Regions from separate parts of the Mesorhizobium sp. M0496 genome, predicted to be linked through region 1. Evidence: predicted binding sites of a transcription regulator. Region 1 holds the regulator's gene; the other holds the start of a gene.

Region 1 (4,188 bases):
AACGATCGCACCCTATAAATACCCGCGATCGGTGAAATTCATCGCCGCCCTGCCCAAGACCCAGACCGGCAAGATCCAGCGCTTCCGGCTGCGCACGGAGAAAATCAATTGAGCGAGCCCTACGATCCGGCGTCCGAAGGCGCACAGATGTCGTTCAAGGAGCGCATGTCCTACAGCGACTATCTGCACCTGGAGAAAGTGCTGGAGGCCCAGACGCCGCTGTCGTCGGCGCATGACGAGATGCTGTTCATCATCCAGCACCAGACCTCTGAACTCTGGATGAAGCTCGCTCTGCACGAGATCGGCGCGGCGATCCGTTCCATCCGCGCCGATCGGCTCGAGCCGAGCTTCAAGATGCTGTCGCGCGTTGCCCGCATCTTCGAGCAGCTGAACAACGCCTGGGATGTGCTGCGGACGATGACGCCCAGCGAATACACCGAGTTCCGCGACGCGCTCGGCCAGTCTTCGGGTTTCCAGTCCTGGCAGTATCGTGCCATCGAATTCATGGCCGGCAACCGCAACCTCGCCATGCTCGGGCCGCACAAGCATCGGCCGGATCTCAGCGGGAAGCTGGAGGCAATCCTGGCCGAACCATCGCTCTACGACGAAGCGCTGCTGCTTTTGGCGCGCAACGGATTCGACATCGGTGCCGACGCCAGGCGCACGGACTGGCGTGAGACACGAACCGAGAATGAAGAGGTCCTGGTCGCCTGGCAGACCATCTACCGCGACCCGCAGCGCTACTGGATGTTCTACGAACTGGCCGAGAAGCTGGTCGACTTCGAGGATTATTTCCGCCGCTGGCGCTTCAACCACGTCACCACGGTCGAGCGCATCATCGGCCTGAAACGCGGCACCGGCGGCACGTCGGGTGCATCGTACCTCAAGAAGATGCTTGAGGTCGTGCTGTTTCCGGAGCTGTGGACGGTCCGCACCCGGCTCTGACATCATCGAAATGAGAACAGGCATACCGAGGGGACGCGCTTGTGGCGGAAAACCCTTCGCGAACAACCGAGGATTGACTGACCATGGGTGGAATTCCTGATCTCGCTGCGATCGAAGCGATGGATGCCACGGATCCGCTGCGCGCCATGCGCGATCGTTTCATTCTGCCGGAGGGGGTGATCTATCTCGACGGCAATTCTCTCGGGGCAGCGTCGCATGCCGTTTTCGGCGAGCTGCAGCAGGCGGCTACCAAGGAATGGGCCCAGGATCTCATCCGGGCCTGGAATACGGCCGGATGGTTCGAGATGCCGATCGAACTCGGCGATCAGCTTGGACGCCTGATCGGAGCCGCGGCCGGCCAGACCGTCGTCTGCGATACGACGTCGACCAACATCTACAAGGTGTTGCATGCGGCGATGGAGATGCGGCCCGGCCGGTTGGCCATCGTCGCCGAGGGCGACAGTTTTCCGACCGACCTGTACATCGCCGAAGGCGTGGCCTCGACCCGGGATGGCGCCTTGCTGCGTCTCGCGGGCGTCGACGCACCAACCATTGAAGAACTGATCGACGAAAGCGTCGCGGTGGTACTGGTCAACCACGTCAATTACAAATCGGGTGAACTGCGCGACATGGCGGCGCTGACGCGCAAGGCTCATGCGGCCGGAGCGCTGATCGTCTGGGATCTCTGCCACACCGCGGGCGCTCTGCCGGTCGAGCTCGACCGCGCAAATGCCGATTTCGCTGTCGGCTGCACCTACAAGTACCTCAACGGGGGGCCGGGCGCGCCGGCCTTCATCTATGCCGCCCAGCGCCACCATGGCGAGATCAGCCAGCCACTCAGCGGCTGGTGGGGGCATGCACGGCCCTTTGCCTTCGAACGGGGTTATGTGGCCGGCACCGGCATCCGCCGCTTTCTGTGCGGCACGCAGCCGGTCCTATCGATGCGGGCGCTCAAAGGTGCGCTTGCCATCTGGAACGACGTCGACATGGCGGAATTGCGAAAGAAAAGCGTCGCGCTGACCGAACTGTTCATCCAGCTCGTCGAAGCGAAGTGCGGCGCCTATGGTCTCACGCTGGAGAGCACCCGCGACGCGACCAGGCGCGGCAGCCAGGTGTCGTTCCTTCACGATCATGGCTATCAAATCATGCGGGCGCTGATCGAGCGGGGGGTGATCGGTGACTTCCGCGCGCCATCGACCATCCGTTTCGGCTTCACGCCACTCTATGTCGGCTACAAGGATGTGTGGCTGGCGGTTGAGGTGCTGGAAGACATTCTGCGCACGGGTGCATGGAAGGACCAGCGTTTCGCCGTCAAGGAGGCCGTTACCTGACGCAGCCGTCCCGACGACTGTTGTCGCGCCCTTGCCTATTGGCGGGATGACGGAGGGACGAATTTCCAGCGCACGAATCCGGTCGCCGCTGGTGGACAGCACTGGCATCACCAAATTAACCAAGGTTGGCATTTTGGCTTCGTTTCGTTCACGGCAGACGAATGCACAGAAGGCTGGGAATACCCCGTCGCGGATCCATGGGCAGCTCATGCCAAGCTTGGGCCAGGGATGGGCGGGCAGCCCATTAACCATAACAATTTCAATGCCGGCAAGCGCATTGTGACGGGATGCAGTCGTCGGCGAGGCCCGGCAGCGAGCTGCCAATAATTTCGATCCCCTTAATAAATTCATTAAACTTTAAACAGTTGCGGAACACAACTGGAACAGATAGTGTTTGTTCTGGGTTTGTTTTCTGATTCTGGTTTTAGGTACCCTGGGGGCCGCCATGCTGACACGCAAGCAACACGAACTGCTGATGTTCATCCATGAACGCCTGAAGGAAAGCGGCATTCCGCCATCCTTCGACGAGATGAAGGAGGCGCTCGACCTTGCCTCCAAATCCGGAATTCATCGGTTGATCACGGCTCTGGAAGAGCGCGGCTTCATTCGCCGACTGCCCAACCGGGCACGCGCGCTGGAAGTGCTGCGGTTGCCGGACTCGATCGCGCCCGGCCTCAACGCGGCGAAAAAGTTCTCGCCAAGCGTCATCCAGGGCAGTCTTGGTCAGACTAGTCTCGGTCAGGGCGGCGTTGGCCGACAGATCAAGCCGGCGTCTTCGCGGATGCCTTCGGCCGGCAATGACGACGACGTGGTCTCCGCCGTGTCGATCCCGGTGATGGGTCGTATCGCCGCCGGTGTGCCGATCGATGCCATCCAGCACCAGACGCATTCGATCTCGGTGCCGCCGGACATGATCATGGGCGGCGAGCACTATGCCCTGGAGGTCAAGGGTGACTCGATGATCGAGGCCGGCATCTTCGACGGCGATACCGTCATCATCCGCAATGCCGATACGGCCAGCCCCGGCGAGATCATCGTGGCGCTGGTGGATGAAGAGGAAGCGACGCTGAAGCGGTTCCGCCGCAAGGGCGCCTCGATTGCTCTCGAAGCCGCCAATCCGGCCTATGAAACCCGGATTTTCGGACCCGACAGGGTCAAGGTGCAAGGCAAGCTCGTCGGTTTGATCCGCCGCTACTGAGGCGGCTGCGGTTTAGCCGCTGGCTTCTCGGGTCTCTGGAAGGGCGGCAGTCCCCTCGCCTCACGCGAGAATTTGCGTTGTACATGCCAGGGCCGATATGGCCTGTCCACGGCGAAGCTGATTGTCGCTGGCGTGGTCGCCGATTGGCGATCGAAGAAGACGGCAGCACTGCCTTTGCGAGCCAGTTGCCGTTTGGTGATGACGAGAACCAGTGGGTTGTGACAGGCGTCATAGGCCGTCGCGTCATTGATGACGATCAGGTCGGCGAAACCACAGGCTTTCCAGGTGTCCTTTCGATCCTCGACATAGGCAATGAATGCACCGGACGGATGCCTGGCGAGACAAACGCCTGATGTGCAATAGAACGGCGCTCCCGGCGGCATTTCAGCGGCATCCCTGACGTCGAATTGGCCATCGCCTTCGTTGAACACCTCCGGCATGACGATGGTTTCGGATGTCAGCGCGCGTTTCCAGTTGTCGACGGTGAATTCGTTCGGGCGCGCGCGGCTGACGGCAAGTTCGCCACCGCCGATCGGCAACGCAACCAGCCTTGCGTCCTCCGAGATCAGCACGTCGGGTGTGCGCGTATCCGAGACGGTCAGCAGGCCGGCAAGCGCGAAGGGAAGAGCCGCGAGCCGCAGCCATGTCGTCGCCATCGTCGCGATGACCAGGGCAATCGCCACCAGCAGGACAGACTGCTGAGAAATCAGTCCG
Region 2 (4,188 bases), on a different contig from region 1:
GCAGCGTGCCGTCCGAGCCAAGCGCGATGTCGCCATTGGCTGAAGCGCCGAAGCGTTCAGCGCGCGCCTCGAACTCGGCGGCCAGCGCCTTCTGGGCGGCCGTGCGCACGGCCTTGGCGTCTTCACCGCCGACCGTCTGGTCGGCTGTGAAACGGAACCCTTGCAACTCGCCGACATGATGGCCTTCGACAAGGACGGTTCCGGTTGGGCTTATTTCGGCTTCAGGCATGGTATTTTCTCTAAGGCGCCGCATGAGGACGGAAGTCCTGCGGTCTACGAAGCGTTTCGTCAACCGCTCATGCAGCGCATCCGACAATCTGTCTTCGATTTCGCGCGTCTTTTCCTGCCAGTGTGCCTGATCGGCCAGCCAACCGGGCCGGTTCGACACGAATGTCCAGGTGCGGATCTGGGCAATGCGATGCGACAACGTGTCGATGTCGCCCTCGGTGGTGTCGGCGCGACGCACCTGCTCGGCCATGTAATTCTCGTCGACATGGCCATGCCGTGCAAGGTCCGTGTAGATCGAAGCAACGAGGTCTGCATGCTGGGCCGGCGCGATCCTGCGGTAATCGGGCAGCGCGCAGGCCTCCCACAGCAGCGCGACGCGTTTGGCATTGCTGGCAAGAGCGCGGATGTCTTCATCGCGCGACAGATATTCAAGCGCCTGCGCGTCGACCGCAGGCAGCGCACGCGTCAGCCCTTCGACCGGGGCATTGGTTTCGATCGAGCGCTTCAGCGCATCAAGGCTGGCGAAGTCGAAACGCGCGGTTCGCCATTGCAGTACCTTCACGGGATCGAAATCATGGCCTTCGATCTTCTTGACCAGTTCCTCGTCCAACGGGTCGACCTGGCCGGTGACGCCAAAGGTGCCGTCGCGCAGATGCCGGCCGGCGCGGCCGGCGATCTGGCCAAGCTCTGCCGCCGTCAGGTTGCGATACTGATAACCATCGAATTTGCGGTTCTGGGCGAAGGCGACATGGTCGAGGTCGAGGTTGAGGCCCATGCCGATGGCGTCGGTGGCAATGAGATAGTCGACATCGCCCGACTGGAACAGCGCCACCTGGGCGTTGCGGGTGCGCGGTGAGAGTGCGCCGAGCACGACGGCGGCGCCGCCTTGCTGGCGGCGGATCAGTTCGGCGATGGCGTAGACTTCGTCGGCGGAGAAGGCGACGATCGCCGTGCGCCGCGGCAGGCGGGTCAGCTTCTTGGAGCCGGCATAGGCAAGATGCGACAGCCTGGGCCGCGTCACCACCGAGACGCCTCTCAGCAAGCGCTGGAGGATGCCGTGCATGGTGGCGGCACCGAGCAGCAGCGTTTCCTGGCGGCCGCGCAGATGCAGGATGCGGTCGGTGAAGATGTGACCGCGCTCGAGGTCGCCGGCAAGCTGCACCTCGTCGATGGCGACGAAGGCGGCGTCGGTCTCGCGCGGCATGGCCTCGACCGTGCAGACCGAATATTTCGCGCCCGCCGGCTGGATCTTTTCCTCGCCGGTGATCAGCGCCACCTTGTGGGCGCCAACCTTTTCGCAGACGCGGGTGTAGACCTCGCGCGCCAGCAGCCTGAGCGGCAAGCCGATGATGCCACTCTCGTGCGCCACCATTCGCTCGATGGCGAGATGGGTCTTGCCCGTATTGGTCGGCCCAAGCACGGCGGTCACGTCGCGGCCCGACAGGATCAGCGGCTCAGTGTGTTTCGGCTGGATGTTCATTGACCTAGAATAAGGCTTCTGGGACCTGGAAATAAGGCTTTCTGGCCTCTGGCTGTCGGGAGCGTGCCTCAAGTGGCGCGTATGACAGGTGACACATAGGGATTTCGGGCGCGAAGCGAAAGCGGAATGTTCCGCTGGGGGCTCGAAGTCGTTCTTGTCAAGCTCCGGATTGGGTGCGGATTAACCGATAGAACGAGTCTGGAACGAATCGGCGACGAATCAGTGACTCCTGCAGATTCAGCTTTTGTTCACGGCTACATGTGGATTTTGCGACCGCTGAACGCACCACATGCTGAATCGCCGAACTGGCCCGTTTCATGCTTGGAGAGTGCAAGGCGGGCATCGCCATTAACCTTTGCTGATGAACGATCCCAATGGCTCTGTGTGCCTTGCCCAACATTATGAAATTGTTGATCTTTCCTAATTTGCGTTAAGAATTCGGCGAGCGATTCAGGCCGCCGTCGTTAACGTTTCGGTCAAAGCCGGAACGAATCGGCGACGAATCAGCAATGTCAGAATATTCCTGGTTTGTTCACCCCAACATCTTGTGTTGTGAACAGCTTATCCACCGAGAATCCACAGGCTTGGGAACAGGTTTCGCACAGGGCAGCCAGCCGCTGTTAACTTCTGCGTGCCGGATTGGGTCAGCACCCGACGAGGGCGTGTCGAAAGGACCAGGCCGGCAGCGAAAAACGGACCGGTGTGCCGGCCCGTCGATCTATCGCCTACATCGCCGCGTCGTCAGGCGAAATACTGGCCGCCATTGGCTGTGATGGTCGATCCCGTGATGAAGCCGGCATCTTCGGATGCGAGGAAAACGACGCAGCGCGCGATTTCTTCGGGCTCGCCGAGACGGCCGACGGGGATCTGCGGAATGATGCGATCGTTGAGCACCCTCTCGTCGATCGCCTTGACCATTTCGGTGGCAATGTAGCCGGGGCAGATGACGTTGACGGTGATGCCCGCGCGTGCGCCTTCCTGCGCAAGTGCCTTGGAAAAACCGATGTCGCCGGCCTTGGCGGCGGAATAGTTGACCTGACCGGCCTGGCCCTTCTGGCCGTTGATCGAGGAGATGGTGATGACGCGGCCGAACTTGCGGTCGCGCATGCCGCTCCATAGCGGATGCGTCATGTTGAAGACGCCGGACAAATTTGTGTCGATGACCTCTTTCCACTGTTCGCGCGTGATCTTGTGGAACATGGCGTCACGAGTGATGCCGGCATTGTTGACCAGCACCGAGACCGGGCCGAGATCGGCCTCGACTTGGCTGATGCCGGCGACGCAGGCATCATAGTCGGCGACCGACCATTTATAGACCGGAATGCCGGTCTCGGCTTTGAATTTCGCCGCCGCGTCGTCATTGCCGGCATAGTTCGCGGCAACCGAATAGCCGACGGTCTTCAATGCGATCGAGATCGCCGCGCCGATACCGCGCGATCCGCCTGTGACGATTGCTACCTTGGTCATGTGTTCCTCCTCCCTAGAGTTTTTTGTGAATGGTCAATAGTGAATGGTGAATGGTCGAAGACGGACGGCTACCCGCCATTCACCATTTGCCATTCACCATTCACTCTTTTTCTCAGATTGCCTCCACGCACATGGCGACGCCCATGCCGCCGCCGATGCAGAGCGTGGCGAGGCCCTTCTTGGCGCCGCGCCGGCGCATCTCGAAGACCAGCGTGTTGAAGACGCGGGCACCCGAAGCGCCGATCGGATGGCCGATGGCGATAGCGCCGCCGTTGACGTTGACGATCGAGGGATCCCAGCCCATGTCCTTGTTGACGGCGCAGGCCTGCGCTGCGAAGGCTTCGTTGGCCTCGATCAGGTCGAGATCGCCGACCGACCAGCCGGCCTTTTCCAATGCCTTGCGCGAAGCAGGGATCGGGCCGGTGCCCATGATCTGCGGATCGACGCCGGCGGTTGCCCACGACACGATGCGCGCCAGCGGGGTAATGCCGCGCCTCACCGCTTCGGCTTCGCTCATAAGCACAGCACCCGCGGCGCCGTCATTGATGCCGGAGGCGTTGGCGGCGGTCACCGTGCCGTCCTTGTCGAAAGCCGGCTTCAGCTTGGTCATGGCGTCGATCGTGGCGCCGTGGCGGATGTACTCGTCCTGGTCGACGATGGTGTCGCCCTTTTTGCCCTTGATGGTGACGGCGACGATCTCGTCCTTGAACTTGCCGGCCTTCTGCGCGGCCTCGGCCTTGTTCTGCGAGGCGAGCGCGAACTGGTCCTGGTCGTCGCGGGTGATCTGGAACTGACGCGCGACGTTTTCGGCGGTGTTGCCCATGTGATAGCCGTTGAAGGCATCCCACAGTCCGTCCTTGATCATGGTGTCGATCAGCTTGAAGTCGCCCATCTTGACGCCGGCGCGCAGGTGCTGGGCATGCGTCGAAAGCGACATCGATTCCTGGCCGCCGGCGATGATCACCTTGGCATCGCCGGTGGCGATCTGCTGCATGCCGAGCGCAATGGCGCGC

The links. The regulator LexA, encoded in region 1, represses DNA repair genes until DNA is damaged. The targets are predictions, from matches to a motif close to TGTTCNNNNTGTGTTCNG.
Region 2: a site for LexA is predicted at 1,897-1,914, ahead of NKI73_RS21180 (helicase-related protein). Genes of this name have one in related genera too.

The regions. Positions count from the first base shown of each region.
Region 1 covers NZ_JAMYRC010000003.1:54,997-59,184, forward strand. Annotated here, with positions in the region: gene NKI73_RS05130 (AMP-binding protein) at 1-112, shown strand, start outside; gene kynA (tryptophan 2,3-dioxygenase) at 109-945, shown strand; gene kynU (kynureninase) at 1,029-2,276, shown strand; gene lexA (transcriptional repressor LexA) at 2,722-3,474, shown strand; gene NKI73_RS05150 (ComEC/Rec2 family competence protein) at 3,468-4,188, opposite strand, start outside.
Region 2 covers NZ_JAMYRC010000026.1:73,187-77,374, reverse strand. Annotated here, with positions in the region: gene NKI73_RS21180 (helicase-related protein) at 1-1,708, opposite strand, end outside; gene phbB (acetoacetyl-CoA reductase) at 2,450-3,175, opposite strand; gene NKI73_RS21170 (acetyl-CoA C-acetyltransferase) at 3,288-4,188, opposite strand, start outside.